DNA from 4 places in the Anaerotignum lactatifermentans genome. Region 3 is predicted to be linked to each of the others. Evidence: a T-box and tRNA genes for the amino acid it is inferred to sense, from the RefSeq annotation. Region 3 holds a T-box; the other regions hold tRNA genes.

What was found. The T-box of region 3 lies ahead of leuS (leucine--tRNA ligase). A T-box ahead of a tRNA ligase gene usually reads a tRNA of that ligase, here a tRNA-Leu.
Region 1: it has a tRNA-Leu gene. The T-box ahead of leuS (leucine--tRNA ligase) is inferred to sense a tRNA for this amino acid. The anticodon was not compared.
Region 2: it has a tRNA-Leu gene. The T-box ahead of leuS (leucine--tRNA ligase) is inferred to sense a tRNA for this amino acid. The anticodon was not compared.
Region 4: it has a tRNA-Leu gene. The T-box ahead of leuS (leucine--tRNA ligase) is inferred to sense a tRNA for this amino acid. The anticodon was not compared.

What each region holds. Positions count from the first base shown of each region.
Region 1 is NZ_JADCKK010000001.1:64,652-69,902, forward strand. It holds gene INF29_RS00330 (ferritin-like domain-containing protein) at 1-448, shown strand, start outside; gene INF29_RS00335 (HIT family protein) at 521-931, shown strand; gene INF29_RS00340 (CarD family transcriptional regulator) at 1,176-1,691, shown strand; tRNA gene INF29_RS00345 (tRNA-Leu) at 1,730-1,814, opposite strand; gene INF29_RS00350 (DUF3267 domain-containing protein) at 1,878-2,531, opposite strand; gene INF29_RS00355 (hypothetical protein) at 2,492-2,926, opposite strand; gene INF29_RS00360 (hypothetical protein) at 2,920-3,201, opposite strand; gene INF29_RS00365 (hypothetical protein) at 3,304-3,582, opposite strand; tRNA gene INF29_RS00370 (tRNA-Leu) at 3,660-3,744, opposite strand; gene INF29_RS00375 (recombinase family protein) at 3,934-5,251, opposite strand, start outside.
Region 2 is NZ_JADCKK010000001.1:74,524-79,774, reverse strand. It holds gene INF29_RS00440 (ABC-F family ATP-binding cassette domain-containing protein) at 1-381, shown strand, start outside; gene ltaE (low-specificity L-threonine aldolase) at 387-1,418, shown strand; gene INF29_RS00430 (LysO family transporter) at 1,424-1,705, shown strand; gene INF29_RS00425 (lysine exporter LysO family protein) at 1,702-2,286, shown strand; tRNA gene INF29_RS00420 (tRNA-Leu) at 2,376-2,463, shown strand; gene mobV (MobV family relaxase) at 2,811-3,752, opposite strand; partial or broken gene INF29_RS00410 (replication initiator protein A) at 3,940-4,336, opposite strand; gene INF29_RS00405 (cysteine-rich VLP domain-containing protein) at 4,446-4,856, opposite strand; gene INF29_RS00400 (helix-turn-helix domain-containing protein) at 5,155-5,251, shown strand, end outside.
Region 3 is NZ_JADCKK010000032.1:22,065-27,315, reverse strand. It holds gene INF29_RS09105 (DUF1836 domain-containing protein) at 1-252, opposite strand, end outside; gene trhA (PAQR family membrane homeostasis protein TrhA) at 409-1,056, shown strand; T-box leader at 1,259-1,477, shown strand; gene leuS (leucine--tRNA ligase) at 1,537-3,948, shown strand; gene INF29_RS09090 (4'-phosphopantetheinyl transferase family protein) at 4,037-4,690, shown strand; gene INF29_RS09085 (murein hydrolase activator EnvC family protein) at 4,793-5,251, shown strand, end outside.
Region 4 is NZ_JADCKK010000013.1:42,060-47,310, forward strand. It holds gene INF29_RS05120 (penicillin-binding transpeptidase domain-containing protein) at 1-853, shown strand, start outside; gene INF29_RS05125 (TraX family protein) at 972-1,796, shown strand; gene INF29_RS05130 (hypothetical protein) at 1,819-1,968, shown strand; gene INF29_RS05135 (hypothetical protein) at 2,037-2,474, opposite strand; gene INF29_RS05140 (hypothetical protein) at 2,609-2,764, shown strand; tRNA gene INF29_RS05145 (tRNA-Leu) at 2,943-3,026, shown strand; gene INF29_RS05150 (nuclear transport factor 2 family protein) at 3,297-3,875, opposite strand; gene INF29_RS05155 (hypothetical protein) at 4,729-4,890, opposite strand; gene INF29_RS05160 (winged helix-turn-helix domain-containing protein) at 5,085-5,251, shown strand, end outside.

The sequences.
Region 1 (5,251 bases), on a different contig from region 3:
CAAAGACCCTGCCATTGCAGAACTGGCAGAGGACGATCGTCTGCTGGCACTGCTGAAAGTTGCCGCAGAGGAAACCGCCCAGCTTGCGAACCGCTACCGCCGGTTACTGACGGAAGCCCCTGTCCTCTCCCCCTCTGCCGATATGCTCAAATCCATGTATCTGGACGAGAAAAAGCATCTGAAAAACCTGCGGGAAGCCCTGTTTCTCATTACGGGAGAAACACCGGAAACCCCCAACGAGAGCCAGACACCATCCACACTGGAAGTCATCGACCCCAAAACTTATCTGGAGGAAACCCTTATGCAGGAACTGGATGCGGCAGATTTCTACCGGAATTTCTTTCTGGCAGTGCCTGACGGTGCCCTTCGTGACCTGTTTTTCGAGATTCTCACAGATAAGCAGAGCCATGCCAACGCATTGACCTATCTGTTCAGCAAATATTTTTGAACAAAAATCTGTGCAATCTCCTTCCTTTCGTGCTATACTGATAGCAAATCACATACGAAAGGATGAATACTTATGAGCGACTGTATTTTCTGTAAAATCGTGTCGGGGGAATTTGGCTCCGCCACTATATATGAAAACGATGAATTTAAGGTAATTCTGGACCGTTTCCCTGCCAACGAAGGTCATGTGCTGATTCTGGTGAAGGAACACGTTGCCAACATCTTTGAAATCGATCCGGACAAAGCCGGCAGACTGTTCCGTCTGGCTGCCATCATTGCCAGAGAAATGAAAGCAAGACTGGGCTTTGACCACATGAACGTGATGCAGAACAACGGCACCGTTGCCGGTCAGACTGTATTCCATTTCCATCTGCACCTGATTCCTCGTTATGAAAACGACGGCATCACCATTGCATACAAACCCATGGATCTGACAGACGAACAGATCGAAGACATGCGCAAAAAACTGGAAATGAGCCTGTAAACAGACACAAAAACCCCTTTCTTTTGAAAGGGGTTTTTTTATGCCTTTTTTGCGAAAAATTCACCAACAACCCCTAGAACTTCTGCACAAAACCTGCTTTTCGCCCCCTGCGCATCCTTCACAAAAATGCGTTTTTGCCCCATTTCTCCTTTGATTTTGGGCAAAAAACAGTGATACACTGAATACGAAGGGTTTTTCTGGGAAATCCTAAAAACAGCACAGGAAAAGCGAAAGGAGTGTTTTCATGTATCGAAAAGATCAGTTGGTTTTTTATGGTAATACAGGCGTATGCCGCGTAGCAGACGTTGCGCCCCTTCCCCAGCAAAAAGATGGCCGCCTATACTACACCCTGATTCCGCTTTTCTCCCCCTTTTCTGAAACCATCCACGTTTCCGTTTCCACCCGGGCATTCATGCGTCCCGTCATTTCTGCTGCTGAGGCAAAAAGCTATCTGGACAACATCAGCCACATCTCCGCGGAGCCTTTCCGCAGCCGGGACCACAAAGAAACAGCCAATCACTACAGCGAAATGCTGAACACCCACGACTGTATGCAGTATTTGCAGTTAATGAAATCCCTTTATCAGAAAATCGAAGAAAACGCCCGTGTGGGAAAACACATTTCGCAAACAGAACAGCGGTATCTGAAACAGGCGGAATGCCTTCTTTATGGGGAACTGGCGGCAGCTCTTGGCAAAGAACCGGGAGAAATCCGCACAGAAGTACAGCAGCGTTTTGCAGAAGAAAAGCAACTGGCGTAAAAAAAGACCATCGTTTCTACGATGGTCTTTTTTCTGGATGCGGATGACAGGACTTGAACCTGCACGGACGTAATGTCCACTAGAACCTGAATCTAGCGCGTCTGCCAATTCCGCCACATCCGCATATGCTTTTTTGAACTCGCTTGACTATCATACTATAAAACAGGTTCTTTGTCAACAACTTTTTTAAACTTTTGAAAAAGTTCTTTCAAAAATTACCAAACCCGCCTCATAAGGGTGATCCAGAAACCGCACCTCTCCTTTAGAACCGCGAAAACGAAATAACTTCCAAAGAATGGTCAAATCGCCGCCAGCCGCTAGAATCATCAGGGCACTCAGCCAAAACAAAGGCAAGTTTCCCCCAAAAATAGCCGCAATTGCCGGCAGAATCCCCAGCAGCACACAAGGCATGACCCCGCCAATGGCATACTGTCCCTTTGTCAATTCCTCCTGACAGGTGCAGTACGGTGTCAAAGAGTTCCACATGATGCCAAAGGAAATGGATTTCCATTTATTTTTTGCGAAAAAAGACCAGAACAGACCATGGATGGCTTCATGAACCACAAGGAGCAGGAAAAACAACACCAGCACCCCCAGCAGCATGGGGCTGGAAATGGAACCATGCCCATTTTTCCAGACAAAAACTGCCCAAAGCACCAACACAATGGGCAAAGCCAGCACCAACGCCATAACATTGGCATAAACCGCAGAAATAGTCAGGTCATGGGCTTCAAAGCCTTCTGCTTCCAATGCGGCTTTTTTCTCTAGGAACATTTCCTTCCGCTTCTGTTCTGCCGCTGTCAGTTTTCTTTCTTTTTCCTGTTGTTTTCTTCGATCCATGCTATCCGTGCCTCCCGATGGCTTTTCCCCATGCATTCCACTTCTTCGAGCTGTTGCTGAAAACATTTTGCCAGCTTTTCATTGCCCAATTTTTTGCATAAGTCCCGACCATAAGCCAGCATTTCCTTTTCCTGTTCGTATGTCTTTTCGTCGGCATTGTGGATAATCCAAGTATGCCCTTCCTCTCCGTAAATGAAAAGAAAGCCCATGAGCACATCTTTTTCATATACCAGTACAAACTGAGGGAATCCCGTTTCTTTGGAACGAGAAAGTGCTTCCAGCAATTCCTGCCGTTCTTCTTTTGTATCCACGGCACAGCCGATCTTCTTACCTTCCCGCAAAAAAACCTTGATTTCGTCTTTTGTCATTTCACGCATATTCCGAAAAGTCAGCATTTCTTCTCCTCCTCATCCTCCACAGGTGTACCGCAGAACTTGCAGTGCCCCCCATGGAACAGGACATAAGGGTCCAGCAAATTATAACAGACCCTGCATCTGCCATAACGGAGCATCACATAAATCACCATGATCACACTAAAGAATGCCGCGCCAAAGCAAAGCTTATCCCAATTTCCATACTGCAATATACCGCAAAGTATCGCCAAAATCAAAAACACCACTGCCAACGTCAACCACATCTTATATTTTTTCCGCAGTTTCTTCCATGTCATGGCAATCCCCCCTTTTTTTCATCATAGCATAAGTATGGAAGAAAAGCCATCTTCTAAACAAAAAACGGACATTTCCTGTCATGGAAACATCCGCTCTTTGATTTATTTCTTAGGTGGTACAGAGGAATTCATGTGAAGATCTCCCCGGCAGTAGGGGCAGAATTTCCCCTGATAAATGTCATGGATAGGCAATCGTCTGCCACAGTGACAGCAAACCCCATGGCGAAAATAAATAAACGCCGCCGCCGCAATGAAGGCAATGCCAATCCACATCAGTGGGCTTTTTCCAGAATAATCCCCTGTAAAAATCGTATAGATGACGCAGAACAAACCGATCAAACAACAAAAACGCATCCATCTTCTGGTTCTGTCCAAACTCATTTTCTTTCCTCCTAATCTGTCCTTTGAAAGCCTGAGATAAAAAAAGAGACCACTGCTTCTGCAATGGCCTTTTCAGATGCGGATGACAGGACTTGAACCTGCACGGACGTAATGTCCACTAGAACCTGAATCTAGCGCGTCTGCCAATTCCGCCACATCCGCATATTGTACTTTTTTCTGTACATGTTTTTCTTTGCTTAGTTAGAATACTATAAATTTATCTTCTTGTCAACACTTTTTGCTAAAAAATTTTCAAGTATTTTGTATATCATGCAAAACCGGGACAAAAACGTCTATTGCAGGTTGTTTCTCGTCCCACCGAAAACAAAAAAAATGACTTGCATTTGCAAGTCATTTTTTCTTGGATGCACCGAATGAGGATAAATCCGAACCCTCAACATCTGCCAGAGTGATAGTCTTGGAACCATCCTTATAGTTGAAAGTAAGGATTATCTTGTCCTCATAAAGATACACCGCATTTACAAAGCTGTCGATCAGCCTTTGCCGCTGTTCCCGCTTTGTCACATCAAACTTGCGGAAACGGTAAATGAAAAATGCTATCTGTTCTCTTGTAAGCAGGGGTTTGTGCATTTCTTCCTGCAAAATGCTGACTTCAAGCTGGCTTTTTGTTTCTTCCAACTCGTCCAGCCTTTGCTTGGTGGATGGGGTAAAAATCCCTGCTTGAATAGCGTTGAGCATATTGTTAATACCTTTTTCCGTTTCTGCAAGCTGTTTTTTCAAAAGTGGCAGGTCGGTGCTTTCTTTCTTCTGCAACTCCATCAGCGTATCAATCAGCCGCTCCATGACTTCATCATTCATAATTGCTTTCATGGTATAATTGACAACCAAATCTTCAATCCAGTCTTTCTTGACCGCTTTCTTGTCACAGAGCTTCTTTTTCTTAGTATTCACACAGCGATAATAACGGTGTACTTTCATTGTATGGCTTGTGCCGCTTTCTCCCACCATGAAAGAGCCGCATTTCCCACAGTACAGCTTCGTTGTCAAAAGGTAATCATCCTCGGCTTTGTGACGGGCAGGAGCTTTTTTGTTCTTTGCCAGCCGTTCCTGTACCCGTTCAAACAACTCTTTCGGGACAATCGCCGGAATACCGTCCTCCTTGACTACATCACGATAGCTGTATTCTCCCATGTAACGGCGGTTCTTTAGCAGGTGGTTCATAATATTCAATGTGATTTTCCCGCCACGAATGGAACGCATACCCCGGCTGTTTAACAGATTGACAAGTTCCTGCATGGTCGCACCCTCGCTGTACTTTGTAAACATTTCCAGTACCACCGGGGCGGTCTTGGGGTCGATTTGATAAAACTGCTGTTCGTCAATGTAATATCCCATCGGGACAGTACCGCCATTGTATTTACATTTCAGCGCATTGTCAGTCAGACCTCGAATAACCTTTTCAGAAAGTTCCGCAGAGTAGTATTCTGCATAGCCCTCCAGCATAGCTTCCAGAATAATTCCCTCGCTGCCCTCGGAGATATTTTCCCTTGCGGAAATGACTTTCACACCGTTCTTTTTCAAGAGATTTTTGTAGCGTGCGCTATCATAACGGTTTCGTGCAAAGCGGTCTAATTTCCAGACAAGGACAACATCAAACAAGCCCTTTGCGCTGTCTTTAATCATCTTCTGAAATTCAGGGCGGTTGTCC
Region 2 (5,251 bases), on a different contig from region 3:
GACGCGGATATCCGTGGCTGGCTGGGCAGAATGCTCTTCAGCGGCGAAGAAGCCCTGAAAGAAGCAAACGTGCTTTCCGGTGGGGAAAGAGTACGCTGTATGCTGTGTAAAATGATGATGAGCGGCGCAAACGTTATGATTCTGGATGAACCCACTAACCATCTGGATCTGGAATCCATCACCGCACTGAACGAAGGTCTTATGGAATACAAAGGCACACTGCTGTTCGATTCCCATGACCATCAGTTCACACAGACCATTGCAAACAGAATCATCGAGATTCTGCCTGGCGGCATCATCGACAGACAGATGACCTTTGACGAATACATTGAAAGTGAAGAAATCGACGCAATCAGAGAAAAAATGACCGGGGAGGCGTAATCAGAATGATTAACGGAAAAATCGACTTGAGAAGCGACACCGTAACGGTGCCCACCGAGGAAATGCGGAAAGCCATGTATGAAGCTGTTGTGGGCGATGACGTTTATGGCGATGACCAGACTGTAAACGAACTGGAAGCGCTGGCAGCGGAAATCATGGGCAAGGAAGCTGGTCTGTTTGTACCCAGCGGCGTGATGAGCAATCAGCTGGCACTGTTTACCCATGTGAACCGTGGGGAAGAAGTGATTCTGCCTGATAACTGCCATATCGTAGCCCATGAAGCAGGGGCGGCTGCTATCATCGCAGGTGCACAGCTGCGTACTGTTCAGAATGTGGGTGGGGAAATGCCTCTGGATATCATCGAAAAATATATCCGCAAAGACCCTGAGGACATCCATCAGCCCAAAACAGCACTGATTACCTATGAAAATGCCGATTCCGACGGTCAGGTAAGAAGTCTGGAATACATGAAGAACGTGAGAGAACTGGCTGACAAATACCACCTGCCTATCCATCTGGACGGCGCACGTATTTTCAACGCAGCTACCGTTTTGGGTGTAGAAGCAAAAGAAATCGCGCAGTATGCGGACAGCGTTTCCGTTTGCCTGTCTAAAGGTCTGTGCGCACCTGTAGGCTCTGTACTGGTGGGCAGCAAGGAATTTATTGCCGTTGCCAGAAGAAAACGTAAAATCATCGGCGGCGGTATGCGTCAGGTAGGTATCCTTGCGGCAGCAGGCAAAATCGCCCTGAATGTCATGAGCAAACGCCTGCAGGAAGACCATGACAATGCAAAATACATGGCAGAAGCCCTTTGCGGTGTGAAAGGTCTGGAAGTTTATAAAGAAAGACAGCAGATTAATATGGTATTTTTCCGTTTGAAAGATTATCCTCTGTCCTCCGCGGAACTGGTGGACTATATGGCAAAACATGATGTTATCATCAACGGTGAAGATAACGGCATCATGCGTTTTGCTACCCATAAATATGTAACAAGAGAAGAAATCGACAAAGTGGTCGATCTGATGAAACAGGTATAAGACTTATGGCGAAGATATTTATTGTACTGGCTTTGGGGTTTGTTGTGGGCTTCCGCGGCATCCTCAAAGAAAAAGGACTGAAGATCAACGCCAAACTGCAAACTGTTTGGCTGATGCTGCTCATATTCTGTATGGGCGTCAGCATCGGCAGAAATGGTGACATCATACAGGCTTTGCCGTCTTTGGGCGGCAAGGCTTTGTTGTATGCGGTTTTGGCGGTGATTGGCTCCATTGTGGTGGTGTATCTGCTGACAAAGGTGTTTTTGCGGAAGGGGGCAAATGAATGAGCAAAGCGATTCTCATTGCCCTTGTGCTGGGCATCGGCGCAGGTGTCGTCATGCCGGAGGGCGTCAGCGGCTTTCTGGATACGGCATCTTCTTATATGCTGTTGATTCTGCTTTTTTCCGTGGGCATTGATATGGGCGTGAACCGGGAAGTATTTGGGCAGATTCGCCGGATGGGTCTGCGGATACTGGTGATTCCTCTGGGGGTCATTCTGGGCTCTCTGGCAGGGGGCGCAGTTTGCGCTATGATTCTGCGTATGGATGTAAAGGAAGGTCTTGCCATCACTTCCGGTTTGGGTTGGTACAGCCTGTCCGGTATCCTCATGACAGAGGCAGGCAATCCCATTGGCGGTACCATTTCCTTCCTGTCCAATGTGTTCCGGGAAGTGTTGACATTTCTGCTGGTGCCTGTGCTGGCAGGCAGAAACGTCTATACAGCCATTGCCCCCGCAGGCGCAACGGCTATGGATACCACATTGCCCCTGTTGAGTAAGTATACAGACAGTAAGACAGCCATACTGGCTTTCGTCAGCGGTGTCATCTGCACATTGGCTATGCCGGTGCTGGTTCCGCTGTTCTGTTAAAAAATTTGAAAAAAAAGTGTTGACAAAGTTCTGGTTTTGTATTATGATATCCAAGTCAGCTGAAAACAGCAAGACACAAAACCAGATATGCGGATGTGGCGGAATTGGCAGACGCGCTAGATTCAGGTTCTAGTGGGCATTACGCCCGTGCAGGTTCAAGTCCTGTCATCCGCACCAGACCATGATAATCCGAACCCGGTTCCAATCGGGGACGGATTCGGATTTTTAGTATATCTATGCTAAAGCAAAAGCGGCGGTATCATAACGATACCGCCGCTTTTGTTATACGCTTTTATGTTGTTCTGCTTCCTTTGCCCTCTGTGCTTTCCATTCTTCAAATTCTTTCTGCCCCTCCGGGCTGGCAAAGAATTTCTGAATTTCGGGAAGCAAGCACCGGGCAAGGGCATTTATCTCATACTGTGGGATTTTGTCCGAGTGCTTTTCTGCCATAGCTCGCCTTTCTTTATTCAGTTGTCAAGGTACAATGCCGCATAGGGGCGGCGTAAAAATCTGCTTATAATCAATCACCTTTCCTTTGTGTGTCGCTGTTGCCGTTTCAATTCCGCCAGCACCTCCGGCGGGATACGGTCAACAAGTTTCTGAATGTTCTGTAGTTCGCTTTCCAGCTTCGCCCGTTCCATACGGTCTTTCATCTTGCCGTTTTCACTGGCTCTGGCTCTTGCTTCCAGCTTTTCATTTTCAGCTAACAGGTCACTTATCGTGACCTTGTATTTTTTGAGCTGCCCGGAGAAATTCTCCATCTGGGGAAACCACTTTTTCAGCATGGAGAGGGCTTCCTCTTTCTTCTTCCCTGCATTGAACGGGGTAATGCCGTCCAGCGTGGCTTCAATAGCTCTTGCCTGTTTGGAGAGATTGACCGCCTGCTTGAACAGCCGGGTGGGAATATGCTTCCTGCCTGTCTTGCTGGCACTTTCTCCACGCTCCAAGTCTGGATATTTCTCCACCATATAGGCGTGAAAATCGTCCTGCCACTTTGTGAGGTTGGCTCTGTTCCCAATAATCTCCTTTGCACACAGCCGGTTGTCCTGCGTCAGTGGAACAAAGACCAAATGCAGATGGGGTGTTTTTTCGTCCATGTGTACCACCGCCGACACGATATTTTCTTTGCCTACCCGGTTAATGAGGAAGTCAGCCGCCCTCTGAAAAAACGCCTGTATCTCCTTTGGGGGGTTGCCCTTGAAAAACTCCGGGCTGGCGGTAATCAGCGTATCGACAAACCGAGTACTGTCCTTACGGGTACGGCAGCCTGCCTGTTCAATACGGTTCTGTATAAAGTGGTAGTACCTGCCCTCCGGCTTGACAATGTGGAAATTGTACTTGCTCCGGCTGGTGTCAATGTCGGGATTGCTGGCGTACTGTTCCTTTTGCCTTTCGTGATGGGCTTCCAGCGGTCTTGCCGGGTTGCCCTTGTGCTTTTCAAATCGCAAAATTGCGTGTTGTGCCATAAACTCCTTTCCTCGTTCCTTTCCCTTCCGTTCCCGGGGTTTTCCACAAGGAAAATCCCGCCCCAAATAGCTCTGATAGGATTGGAATGGAATCGATATAAATAAATCATTTTAATCTCTGTATTTCTATACCGTCCGATTTCGGTACTCCAAGAGGGCTGATTTTTGTACTCGTCAAGTACGGTTTTCAGCTCTCCGGCGTACCAAAATGGAAATTCAAGAAGTCAGAGATTGGAACTGCCCTCATAGGATTTTGGGTAAATGCGGTTGGGTTTTCCACAGCCCTGTTTCTTGATGTCGATCAGCTCTGCATACTGTAATTCCCGCAGGGTGTTGACTGCCTTTTGCCGCCCACAGTGAAGCAGGCCCACTACCTCACAGATGGGATAGTACAGGTAAATCCGTCCGTACTCGTCAGCCCATCCATTTTTGCGGGATAGGTCTGCCCGGCGCAGGATAAAGGCGTACAGCAGCTTTGCTTCATTGGATAATGGCTGATAGGTTGGTGCTTCAAACAGGAAATTGGGAAGCTGGGTGAAGCTCTGCGCCCGTTCCTGTTGGTAGTGATAGATAAACTTCGTCATAGTGTCTTATGGACAATTAGAAGCCCTGTTTTGAGAGTTAGCGATAAAGAATACCACCTGCCCTGGTTTGGTGTTCGGAAAGCCCCATAAATACAGGATTTTTTCGCCCCTAATTGTCCACGCACGCCCTCCTTTTCCGTTCACTTTCTGCTTTCTGCCGCCTGTGAACGCTGACGGCACAATCCGGGCAGTATTTCGCCCGATTAGAGCCGGGAACAAAAGCTCTCCGGCAGACAATACACCGTTTTGTGTCCTTATCCCGGAAAATCTCTGCTTCCAGCGTCCGATCCAGCGGCAGGACAGCCCAGCGGAAATGCTTGCAGCAGACCGAGAAAGAAATCGTCTGCGGACAGATACAGGTATCGCCATCATCCAGCACAATGCAGTTGCCGCTGTCATAGCTGCAACATTCCCGGCGAATCAAGGCGTTTGCCCGTTTCCGCTGTGCTGGGGTCATGCGGTACAGAGAGCCGTCCGGCTTGCGCTCCAACGGCGGCAGCTTTTTGAGATTGTTTTCCATGTGTGTCCTCCGCTTTGTCTGATTGCCGTTTTCCCCGAAAAGGCTTCCTGCCCCATTTCTGCGGCGTGTGTTCTCCGTTGGTACGCAAATGCGATACTTCGCCGGGAGAAATATTCCTTTTTCGGACGGTCATTCTGTTTTCAAGGTGCAGCTCATCGATGAACTACCCTAAGTCTACACGAAAAAAATGCAATCCTCGGAATTTTGCGAGAATTGCATTTCTGTGAAGTTTACACTTTTAAAATTGCATTTTTGCAATTTTGCTGTATAATAGAGTTATACGGAGGAGGTGCATACTATGGCTTTACCCGGAACACCCGGACAGAGGATTTCTGACCTATGCAACGGAAACAAAATCAAACAAAAAGAACTTGCAGAGAAGATCGGCGTTTCCG
Region 3 (5,251 bases):
CATGATGTGCGTGCGTCCATATTTCTTTTTCACTGGCGGCGGAAGAACCTTTGCCTTTGTATAGTTATTGATCATGGTCTTTGTCAAAACTTTCCCATCAGACAAACGTTTGTAAGGTGCAAGTGCTTGATCCATAAAAGTAGTAACCTGATCCATGTATAAATCAATTTTGGGAATATCTGCAATTTCCACAACGGAAACAGTTTTGATCTTTTCTTTGAAGGTTTCCAGAATTTCTTCGTATGTTCCCATGCAATCCCTCCTTTTCCTATTGAAATTTATTATATAGTATTTCATACTATGTTTCAATATTTTTGTGTGTTTTGCTTCTTGTTACTATTTGGAATACGTGTTAATATATCAATATCTTAATATATAGTATTTAATACTAGATAAGGAGTTGATAGGATGTTAAAGAATGGTATAAAAGATCCTGTAAGTGCACTGACGCATTTTATTGGGTTATTAGCGTGTATCCCGTGTATTTTTGATTTGATTTTCCAAGCGTCACATCAAGATGCGATGACACAGGTGATTGGTTTTGCAATATTTGGTTTGTCCCTTGTTCTTCTATATGGTGCAAGCACAATATATCATACTTTATATGTTTCTGAAGCAAAGACAATACTTCTGCGCAGAATAGACCACATTATGATTTTTGTACTGATAGCAGGCACATATACACCTATATGTCTTGTTTCTCTGGCAGGACCATGGGGATGGACGATGCTTGCTTTGATTTGGATTTTAGCAATCGGCGGTGCAGTGATGAAAATATTCTGGATTCAGGCACCAAGATGGTTGTCAACATCTTTATATATTATCATGGGATGGTTGGCAGTCATTGCTTTCGTTCCATTGCAGAGAGCAGTTTCCTGGGATGGGGTGGGGCTGCTTCTGGCAGGAGGTCTGGCTTATACAGTTGGCGCTATTATATATGGATTGAAAAAACCGAATCTGGCATTGGCTGGTTTTGGATTCCATGAAATTTTCCATATATTTGTGATGATCGGCAGTGCATGCCATATAGCATTTATGTTTTTATACGTTCTTTGATTACCATAATTATATTATGTAAATAAATTGGCGCAGCAAAGGCAAGAAAAAACGTTGCAGCTGCTTTTTCTGGAAAATGTATACAAATTTTGGTGTGAAAACTGTCGTTTCAAGCTTTTTGAGAGGCTTTTCTCCTTCATTTAGAAAAAAATCCATAAAATCACTTGATTTCTTTTGGTAAATATGGTATAAATGTTTTCGAGAAAAGACATTGATAAGGAGTAGTACATTTGGTTGCTTATTCCAGAGAGTCGTTGGTTGGTGTGAAACGACAGAGCGAAAAATGGAACTGGCCTTTGAGTTTTCCGTGGAACGCCTTTGGTAAGTAGACGGCAACGGCTGCCCCCGTTATCGGGCATAAGAGTGTGTTTCTTTGGAAACAAACTAGAGTGGTAACACGGAGTGTCCCTTCGTCTCTAACGAGATGGAGGGATTTTTTTTGACAGTGCCCAAAACTGTAACACGAAGGAGGAATTCAAAATGAATCAGCGTTATGATTTTAGAGAAATTGAAAAAAAATGGCGTGCTGAATGGGAAAAGAATCCCATCAACAAAGAAGACGATGTAAAACCTAAATTTTACTGCCTGGATATGTTCCCTTATCCTTCCGGCACAGGTCTGCATGTAGGACACTGGAGAGGTTACGTTCTCAGTGACGTAGTCAGCAGATATAAAGTGCTGCAGGGCTATCAGGTACTGCATCCCATGGGCTGGGACGCATTCGGTCTGCCTGCAGAAAACTTCGCGATCAAAAACAACATCCATCCCAGCATTGCAACTGCAAACAACATTGCAAACGTAAAAAGACAGCTGCATGAAATCAGTGCAATCTATGATTGGGATAGAGAAGTAGATACAACTGATCCCAACTACTATAAATGGACACAGTGGATCTTCGTTCAGATGTTCAAACATGGTCTGGCTTATGAAAAAGAAATGCCTTTGAACTGGTGCCCTAGCTGTAAATGCGTACTGGCAAACGAAGAAGCTACTAACGGTACTTGCGAACGTTGCGGCGCTACTGTTACAAAGAAAAACCTGCGTCAGTGGATGCTGAAAATCACAGCATATGCTGATAGACTGCTGGAAGACCTGAAAACTCTGGATTGGTCTGACAAAGTTAAGAAGATGCAGTCTGACTGGATCGGCAAGAGCTATGGTGCAGAAGTAGACTTCAAAGTTGTAGGCAGTGACAAGAAAATCACAGTTTACACCACAAGACCTGATACACTGCATGGCTGTACTTTCATGGTACTGGCTCCTGAATATAAAGATATTCCCGAACTGACAACACCTGAATGCAAAGAAGCTGTTGAAAAATATTGCTTCGAAGCTTCCACAAAATCTTCCGTTGATCGTATGACCAACAAAGAAAAAACTGGTGTATTCACAGGCGCTTACTGCGTAAACCCTGTAAATGGCAAAGAAATCCCCGTTTGGGTTGCAGACTATGTACTGGCAGACTATGGTACAGGCGCAGTAATGTGTGTACCTGCTCATGACGAACGTGACTTCGAATTTGCTAAGAAATTCGATCTGCCTATCGTTCAGGTAATCCTGCCTGAAGGCGAAGAAGAAAAAGAACTGACAGAAGCTTACACAGGTGATGGTGTGATCATCAACTCCGGCGACTGGAATGGTATGAAAGCTTTCGAAGCAAAAGAAAAGGTTCCTCATATTATGGAAGAAAAAGGTCTGGGTAAAAAGACCGTTAACTATAAACTGCGTGACTGGGTATTCTCCAGACAGAGATATTGGGGCGAACCTATTCCCATCGTTCACTGCGAACACTGCGGCGCTGTAGCTGTTCCTGAAGATCAGCTGCCCGTACTGCTGCCTCAGGTAGAATCCTACAAACCTACAGATACAGGTGAATCTCCTCTGGCTCACATCGACGAATGGGTTAACACAACTTGCCCTCAGTGCGGCGGTCCTGCGAAGAGAGAAACAAACACAATGCCTCAGTGGGCAGGTTCTTCCTGGTACTTCCTGCGTTATGTAGATAACCATAACGATAAAGAACTGGCTAGCCAGGAAATGCTGAAAAAATGGGCGCCTGTTGACCTGTATGTAGGTGGTATCGAACATGCGGTTCTGCATCTGCTGTATGCTCGTTTCTATACAAAATTCCTGTATGACATCGGTGCAGTTCCTTTTGAAGAACCTTTCCAGAGACTGTTCAACCAGGGTATGATCACAAAGAACGGCAGCAAGATGAGTAAATCTCTGGGCAACGTTGTTTCTCCTGACGATCTGGTTCAGAACTATGGCTGCGACTCTCTGCGTATGTATGAACTGTTCGTAGGTCCCCCTGAAATGGATTGTGACTGGGACGACAGCGGTATCGACGGCGTATTCCGTTTCCTGAACCGTGTATGGAAACTGGTTTACAACAACAAAGACCTGAACATAACAGCTTCCAAAGATATGGAATATCTGCGCAACAAACTGGTTTATGACATCACAAATCGTCTGGAAGCATTGACAATGAACACTGTTGTCAGCGGTTTCATGGAATATACCAACAAGATCATCGATCTGGGCAAAAAAGAAGGCGGCGTAGACAAACAGACACTGGAAACACTGGTTGTTCTGCTGGCTCCTTTCGCACCTCATATTGCAGAAGAACTGTGGAAAGAACTGGGTCATGCTGAATCTGTATTTGATGCAGGTTGGCCTGAAGTAGACGAAAGCAAACTGGTACAGGATACTGTAGAAATTGCTCTGCAGGTTAGTGGTAAATTCCGTGACACTATGGTTGTTTCCGTTGATGCAGACAAAGATTCCGTTCTGGCACAGGCTAAAGAAGTTCTGGCTTCTCGTCTGGAAGGCAAAACTATCGTAAAAGAAATCTATGTACCTGGCAAGATTGTCAACATCATTGCAAAATAATCTAGGTATATGTGAAAAAGAATAAGGCGGTTGTTCTCATAACAAATAAGGCAACCGTCTTATTTGTGTGTCTGAAAGGAGGTGTGATATGGAAGTCTATTTGTTTTCACTGGCATCCTTGCAAAAGGAAGAGATACAACAAAAAGTGGTAAATTTACTTTTGGAAACAGATCGTATTTATATAGAAGAAATAAAATCACAGAAAAAGCGATTAACCTTTTTGGGAGGAAGAATTCTGCTGGAATATGTTGCCCATTTGCATGGATTAGATACCTTTCATCTAGCTTATGGAAAAAACGGCAAGCCTTACTTTTCTGATATTGGAGATTTTTTCTTCAATATTTCTCATAGTGGAGATTATCTTATTTTGGCTTGGAGTTGTCACGAAATTGGCGTTGATATGGAACAAATCCGTAAGGAATTGCCCAGATTTCCAGAAAAGATGCTTTCACCAACAGATTTTTCCTTTTGGAAAAAGCAAAACGATTTGGATAAGATTGGATGTTTTTTTGAATTATGGACAAGAAAAGAAAGTTATACGAAATTACATGGTGACAGCATATTTCGAAAAGCAAAAGAACTTTCTGTATCGGATGGAGAGCAGTTTCGAGAGTTTATGGGAACACCAGCTTCCTATTTTCACACCTGCCAATGGGACGACTATATGATTTCCGTCAGCACTTTGGAGGAAAAGGCGCATTTGTCCATTAAAATTGTTACATTGGAGGAAATAATTCCTTAATAAATAATTAAACATTTCAATTTTGTCTTTCAAAATCCGTCAAAATCAAGTATAATGTAACATGACGAAAAAAAGAAAATCTAAAAGTAAGAGGACGAGAATATGAAATTTTATCCATATAAGAAAATCATGTGCGTTCTTCTTTCCGCTTTTATATTGACTGCTGTCATTCCTGACAGCCGTTTGGTATATGCGAAAACAGTCAAAGAACTGCAAGCAGAGAGAGAAGAACTTTCTAAAAAAACAAAGGAAGCTCTGGCAGCGATTGATGATCTGAAAGATAAACAGCTTTCTCTGGAAGAAGAATTGAATACAATGGACCAGGCAATGAACAGCATTCAGGCAGAATTGGACAAAGCTGAAGCAGACCTGGCAACTATTACAGCTTCATTGGAACAATGCCAGAAAGATCTGGAAGAAGCAACACAAAAACGTGACGACCAGTTTGAACTTCTTGGCAAACGTATGAAATATCTGCAGCAGAAAGGTGCAGCAGGATATTTGGAAATTTTATTGGATGCACAGAGCTTTTCTGATTTGTTTTTGCGTATGCAGTACGTA
Region 4 (5,251 bases), on a different contig from region 3:
TGTTGCTTTGAATGAGCCATTCCTTGTGCGTGCTTGGGAAAGCAGAAGAGATCCTATAGATTTTTCAAAAGAGATAGCTTCCTATGGCTTTGATGAAAAGAACAAGTATCAGCCAGAATTTTTGCTGGGAAGGGGATTTACGACTTCTGTACGGGAAATCGCTCAGGGATATTACATTTTGGCTGGAAATAGCGGCACAGAAAATAAAGTGATTTCCAAAGCAAACAGCAACTTAATGAAAGAATTGCTCCATGAAACGTATTTGAATTATCCATACATGGACGCAGGGCTGATGGAAGTCCAAAATGTTGGTGAAGCCGCAGGTATGTATGACAGCAGTTTTTCCATTGAAAATGAAATTGTGCATGAAACAAAAACATTTGCTGGTTTTGCGCCTTATGATGATCCAGAAGTGATCTTTGTGGTCACGATGAAGGGAGAATCCAAAATAGGCGAAGAAGTGAATGGCAGAGTTCCTTTGGCGTGCGCAGTAACGGAGGTTTTTGAACAATACTTGCCGGAGAGAAGTTTTAAAGAAATCACAGATCTCAAGCAGGTGGAATATCTGGAAGCAAGATCTGACTATATTCTGTATTTCAGCAGACCCACATGTGCGGCATGCAAAAGAGCGGAACCATTGGTTCGTAATACAGCCAATGATTTGAAAAAAGATGTTTACTATTTGAATGTCGATCGTTTTGATGATGAAGCGTTGGAGCAAATAGTATCTCAATACGGTGTTGATGCTGTGCCATGTGCAGTGAAGGTTACAGATGGCAAAATCTCTGATAAAAGAGTGTTTATGGAAAACGGAAACATGAAAGAGGATGTGGATCGTTTTTTGAAAGCTTAATGTGTATATCGGGGATAACGATAGAAAGGGCTTATAGGGGGATAGAAAAAAGGGGAAATGGTCTTTTGGATTAATCAATCTGAAAGACCATTTGTTATAAGATCATAGGGTGAATGATATGATAAATGCAATTGATCAAAAACTGAAAAACGTACAATGTTTCACGGGGAATCAATTGAAGCTCATAGCTTGTCTGTGTATGCTTATTGACCACGTCAGCAAAATTCCTATGAGCAAGTACATGGATAAATTGTTTTCTTTGTCTCTTGAGGGAATGATATCAGAAGAACAGTTTTTTGCACTTCAGGATTTCCAAAGACAGGTTCTATTTGGTATCGGTACCATCGCTTTTCCTTTGTTTTGCTTTTTATTGGCAGAAGGATTTCGGTATACTAGAAACCGGAAACGGTATATAGGTTCTATGCTTGTTTTTGCGATTATTTCAGAAATCCCCTTTGACATTGGGTTTTTTCATGCGTATTCCATGGAAGCAGGGACATTTCCCTTCTATTTTGCGTATCAGAATGTATTTTTTACATTATTTCTGGGATTGGTATGTTTGACTGGTTTAGAAGCCGTTTCACAGAGAAATCGTAATTTGGACAGAAAAGAAAAAGCAAAGGGGCTTTTGCTGCAAATAGGAATCATTGCCATAGTGGCATCTGTGGCAGAACTTTTGAAGTGCGATTATGGTGCACAAGGGATTATCTTCATAGCCGGTTTCTATATTTTTCGGAAAAGTCATGTTTTGCAAGTCGTGATGTTTCTTGTTTTGTATATGGCTACAACAGGAAATCAGCCGCCAACTTATACAATGATCGCAGCTTTCTTGTTATTGCTTTATAATGGGAAACGGGGAAAATGGAAGGCAAAATATTTGTTTTACTGGTTTTATCCAATCCATATATTCGTTTTGTATGTTATCGCTCAACTATTTTTATAACGAATGAAAAGAGGGGGATATTATGAAAAATTGGCAAGTGCTCATTGGCTTGATGGCTATTGCAATTGCGATTCTCATTAGCGGAATGCTTATTTCAAATGCGATTCAAGAGGCAAGCTCCAATATTCTGCAGGGATTTACTGCTTTGGGTGAGCTCATTAGATCGTCATAAACCAATGATCGCCAACGGAAAAATGGCTGCTAAGATGTCTTAGCAGCCATTTTAAGTGGAAATAATTTTCATTCTTCGATGCTTTGGGCAAAGAGTTTTACAGAGCTGCAAGAACCATCGTCATTATAGATATAAATCTCATAGGTGCCTTTTGCAGTGTGACCGTAACCCTCGCCATGAAGTTGGGGATCGAAATGATCTATCATCAGATTTTGTTTCGCTTCTAACCTTCCGCCAACTAATTTGCAGCCACAGGGGTATTTCACACGATAAATAAAACCATTGGAGCCTGCATTTTCGATACAAAATATCAGGTTTCCTGATTTGTGATAAAACTGATATCTGCCTTCGCCAATGAAGTCTGTTTCCATGCTTATAGATACGCCGCCTGCTTGGGGGTCACCAAGATTTTTGAGAGAGGTTGTATCACTGGAGGCAAAAGCGGTGACGGAAGAATGTGTCAATAGGAAACTCAAAAGACAAGAGATAAAAAGCTTTGATTTCATAGAAATACCACCTTTCTGTCATGGATACCCTTTCTATGATGATCATAACATTTACTACATATGTAGTCAATATTTTGATGCTGTGGAAATGGGTATTTCTATCAGAAATGCAGATGGATTAGGTGGATTTTTGCATGGGCAAAGGAAAATTGTGCAAGAAAGGGATAGATGGAAAAAGGAATCAAGGGATGTTTGAAGTTTGGCAAAAACATGTATATCAATTTCTAAAGGGAAAGCTATGGTGTGAAAGACCGCATATATGGCAGGCAAATAAAGAGGAAAGGGAATGAAGAACGCAGAAAAGGCAAAAGAGGGGGTTGTGTCAAGGATATGGTTCATAAAGTAGAGGCGAAAAAGGCGGATATCTACAGGGTTGTATCAGAATCTATACAAAAATGAGAAAAAATTATAAAAAAACACTTGCTTTTTTATTCCTTCTATGATATTATTATCAAGCAGTTTCGATTCGCGGCTGTGGCGGAACTGGCAGACGCACCAGACTCAAAATCTGGCGGTAGTGATATCGTGTGGGTTCGAGTCCCACCAGCCGCACTGAAGAAACCTTGAGAAATCAAGGTTTCTTTTTTTTCGTGTTGCATTTTGTGTTGCATTACTGAAAATGTTCGGAAAAATAGCATCGCGAAGAAATGGACATGATTTTCAACATACGTTTTCATTTTCCATCATATTTGCGTAGTCAGGAGAAGCTGTAAAGCAGAGATGAAAACAGTCAACAGCAAGTTTGAAATTTCCGTGCTACACCCTTTTGCTCTGTATGATCTTGTTTTTTTATTGGAATCCCATATCACGCAGCATTACTGTTTAAGAAAAAGCTTCATTAATGTTTTCTGCGTAGCTGACCAGACCGCCTGTGATGGCATCGGCTAAATCATTATCTGGCACAATGAGCCAATTGTTTTCGCCTTTTACCAGAGAAATATCCACTTCTTTGGTGTAAGTTGTATCTTTGTTATTGGCAATGGCAGAAATCATTGCTTCTGTGGATTTTTGTTCTAATTCTTCTTCAGACAATCCTGCGAAAGCCAGTGAAATCATTTCAGAGATTGCTTGACTCATGGCATTTGCCATATCCACATTTGTGATGGACACTTTAACTGTTGCAGTGTCACCTTCTTCTGTGGAAGAAAGGATTTCAAAAGTCAGGTTTTCCACAAAAGCTTTGCCGGTTTCTTCATTTTCCAAGTCGGAAATGGCATCATCTGCGGTATCTGTTGTTTCACTGGTATCGTTGGTATACTTATCAATGGTTTCCAGATCAAGGTTCTGGAACGCTGTCAGATAGTTCGTGACAGCTGTTTCTGGAGATTCTCCACCAGAGCAGCCAACAAAGGCAAATACCATTGCCAAAGTTGTCAAGAAAGCAAGAAATTTTTTCAGCATATACATTCCCCCTGAATGGCTGCCGCGTGATATGGAATTGCACACAATGAGATGTTTGCAAAAGAAAATATTCAGTTTTTCTGGAAAGATTCCTCCCCATCTTCTGGCAGTATTGTATTTTGGGAAAAATCTGCATATTTTTGATAGTCAGATAATTCCTGCGACCTTTCGATAGAAGCTTTCTTTCCTGTATCATTTCATTTTCTATACGAATCGTTCAATTCCTTCTCATCCCCTTTGATATTTGATGCCATGAACAAAACACTGGTGCCAGCAGATATTTAGATCAGCGACAATCAAATGCAGAGAAGGAAAGTCATTTGAACAGTAATGAAAAATATATATTTTGTTATTTTGAAAAAAGAGGCAGACCCCTAAGCACCTGGAACCGAAGTTCGTCGCTTATCTGTAAAAAAAGTCTGCCTCTTATATAACCAATATAAAGGATATGAGGAAAGAAAGCAAGATGAAAAAAGCTTTACAATGAGTGGTTTGCTGATTACGGCAGAATCTTCTACCGCCGTCGTTGGTTATGATGCCGTCAACGCCATCCAAGAAGATTCTGCCAAATCATAACAGACAGTTCGGCACAAGCGGCGAAAACGCGACCTGTGTTCGAAGTTGAACTGTCTGTTGGTTAGAATATAACATGCTTTGCGTGGGAAAACAATCTTTTACAGGAAAGACTATTAGGTTTTTGAAGTGGGATTTTTTATAGTAATATGCACGCTACAATCGGCTCTTTTTAAACAAACAATCCTTTTATACAAGAAAAAAACACCCGAAGTCCTTCATGTCATAAGGATTTCGGGTGTCTTTGTTTTTTTATGAAGCAGCCTATAAAGCATACGCATCATTTTTGTTCTTCTGTCTTTTTCATAATCCAGCATTTTCTCGTACATTCATCGCAATTTTTCCGGCACAGGGCACTGCCATCGCTGCGGACGGCACCGGCGTGCTTATAAGCCACATAACCCAGTGTCACACAAAGGATGATAAACAGAAATTGTCCCATACCATTCCTCCTTTTATATGAGTGGTTTTTTCGTGGTGTTTTTATTATCATACCAGAAATTCCGAAAAGACGCAAAGGATTATGCAAAAAGCATATGGCAAAAGTCAATAAAAACTGCTATAATAAGACGGATTCAGCCGAAAGGCTTTTCTTTTTGAAAGCGTTATTTTTTTAAAAGAATAACGAGGTGATTTATGAAACAGGATTTACATTATGATATGAAAGTGCGCATCATGGGAGAGGAAAAAGCCTTTGGTCCGGGTGTGGCACAGCTTTTGAAAGGTATAGAAGAAATGGGTTCCATGCAGAAAGCCGCGGAGAAAATGGGGCTTTCTTACAGCAAAGCATGGAAAATGATGAA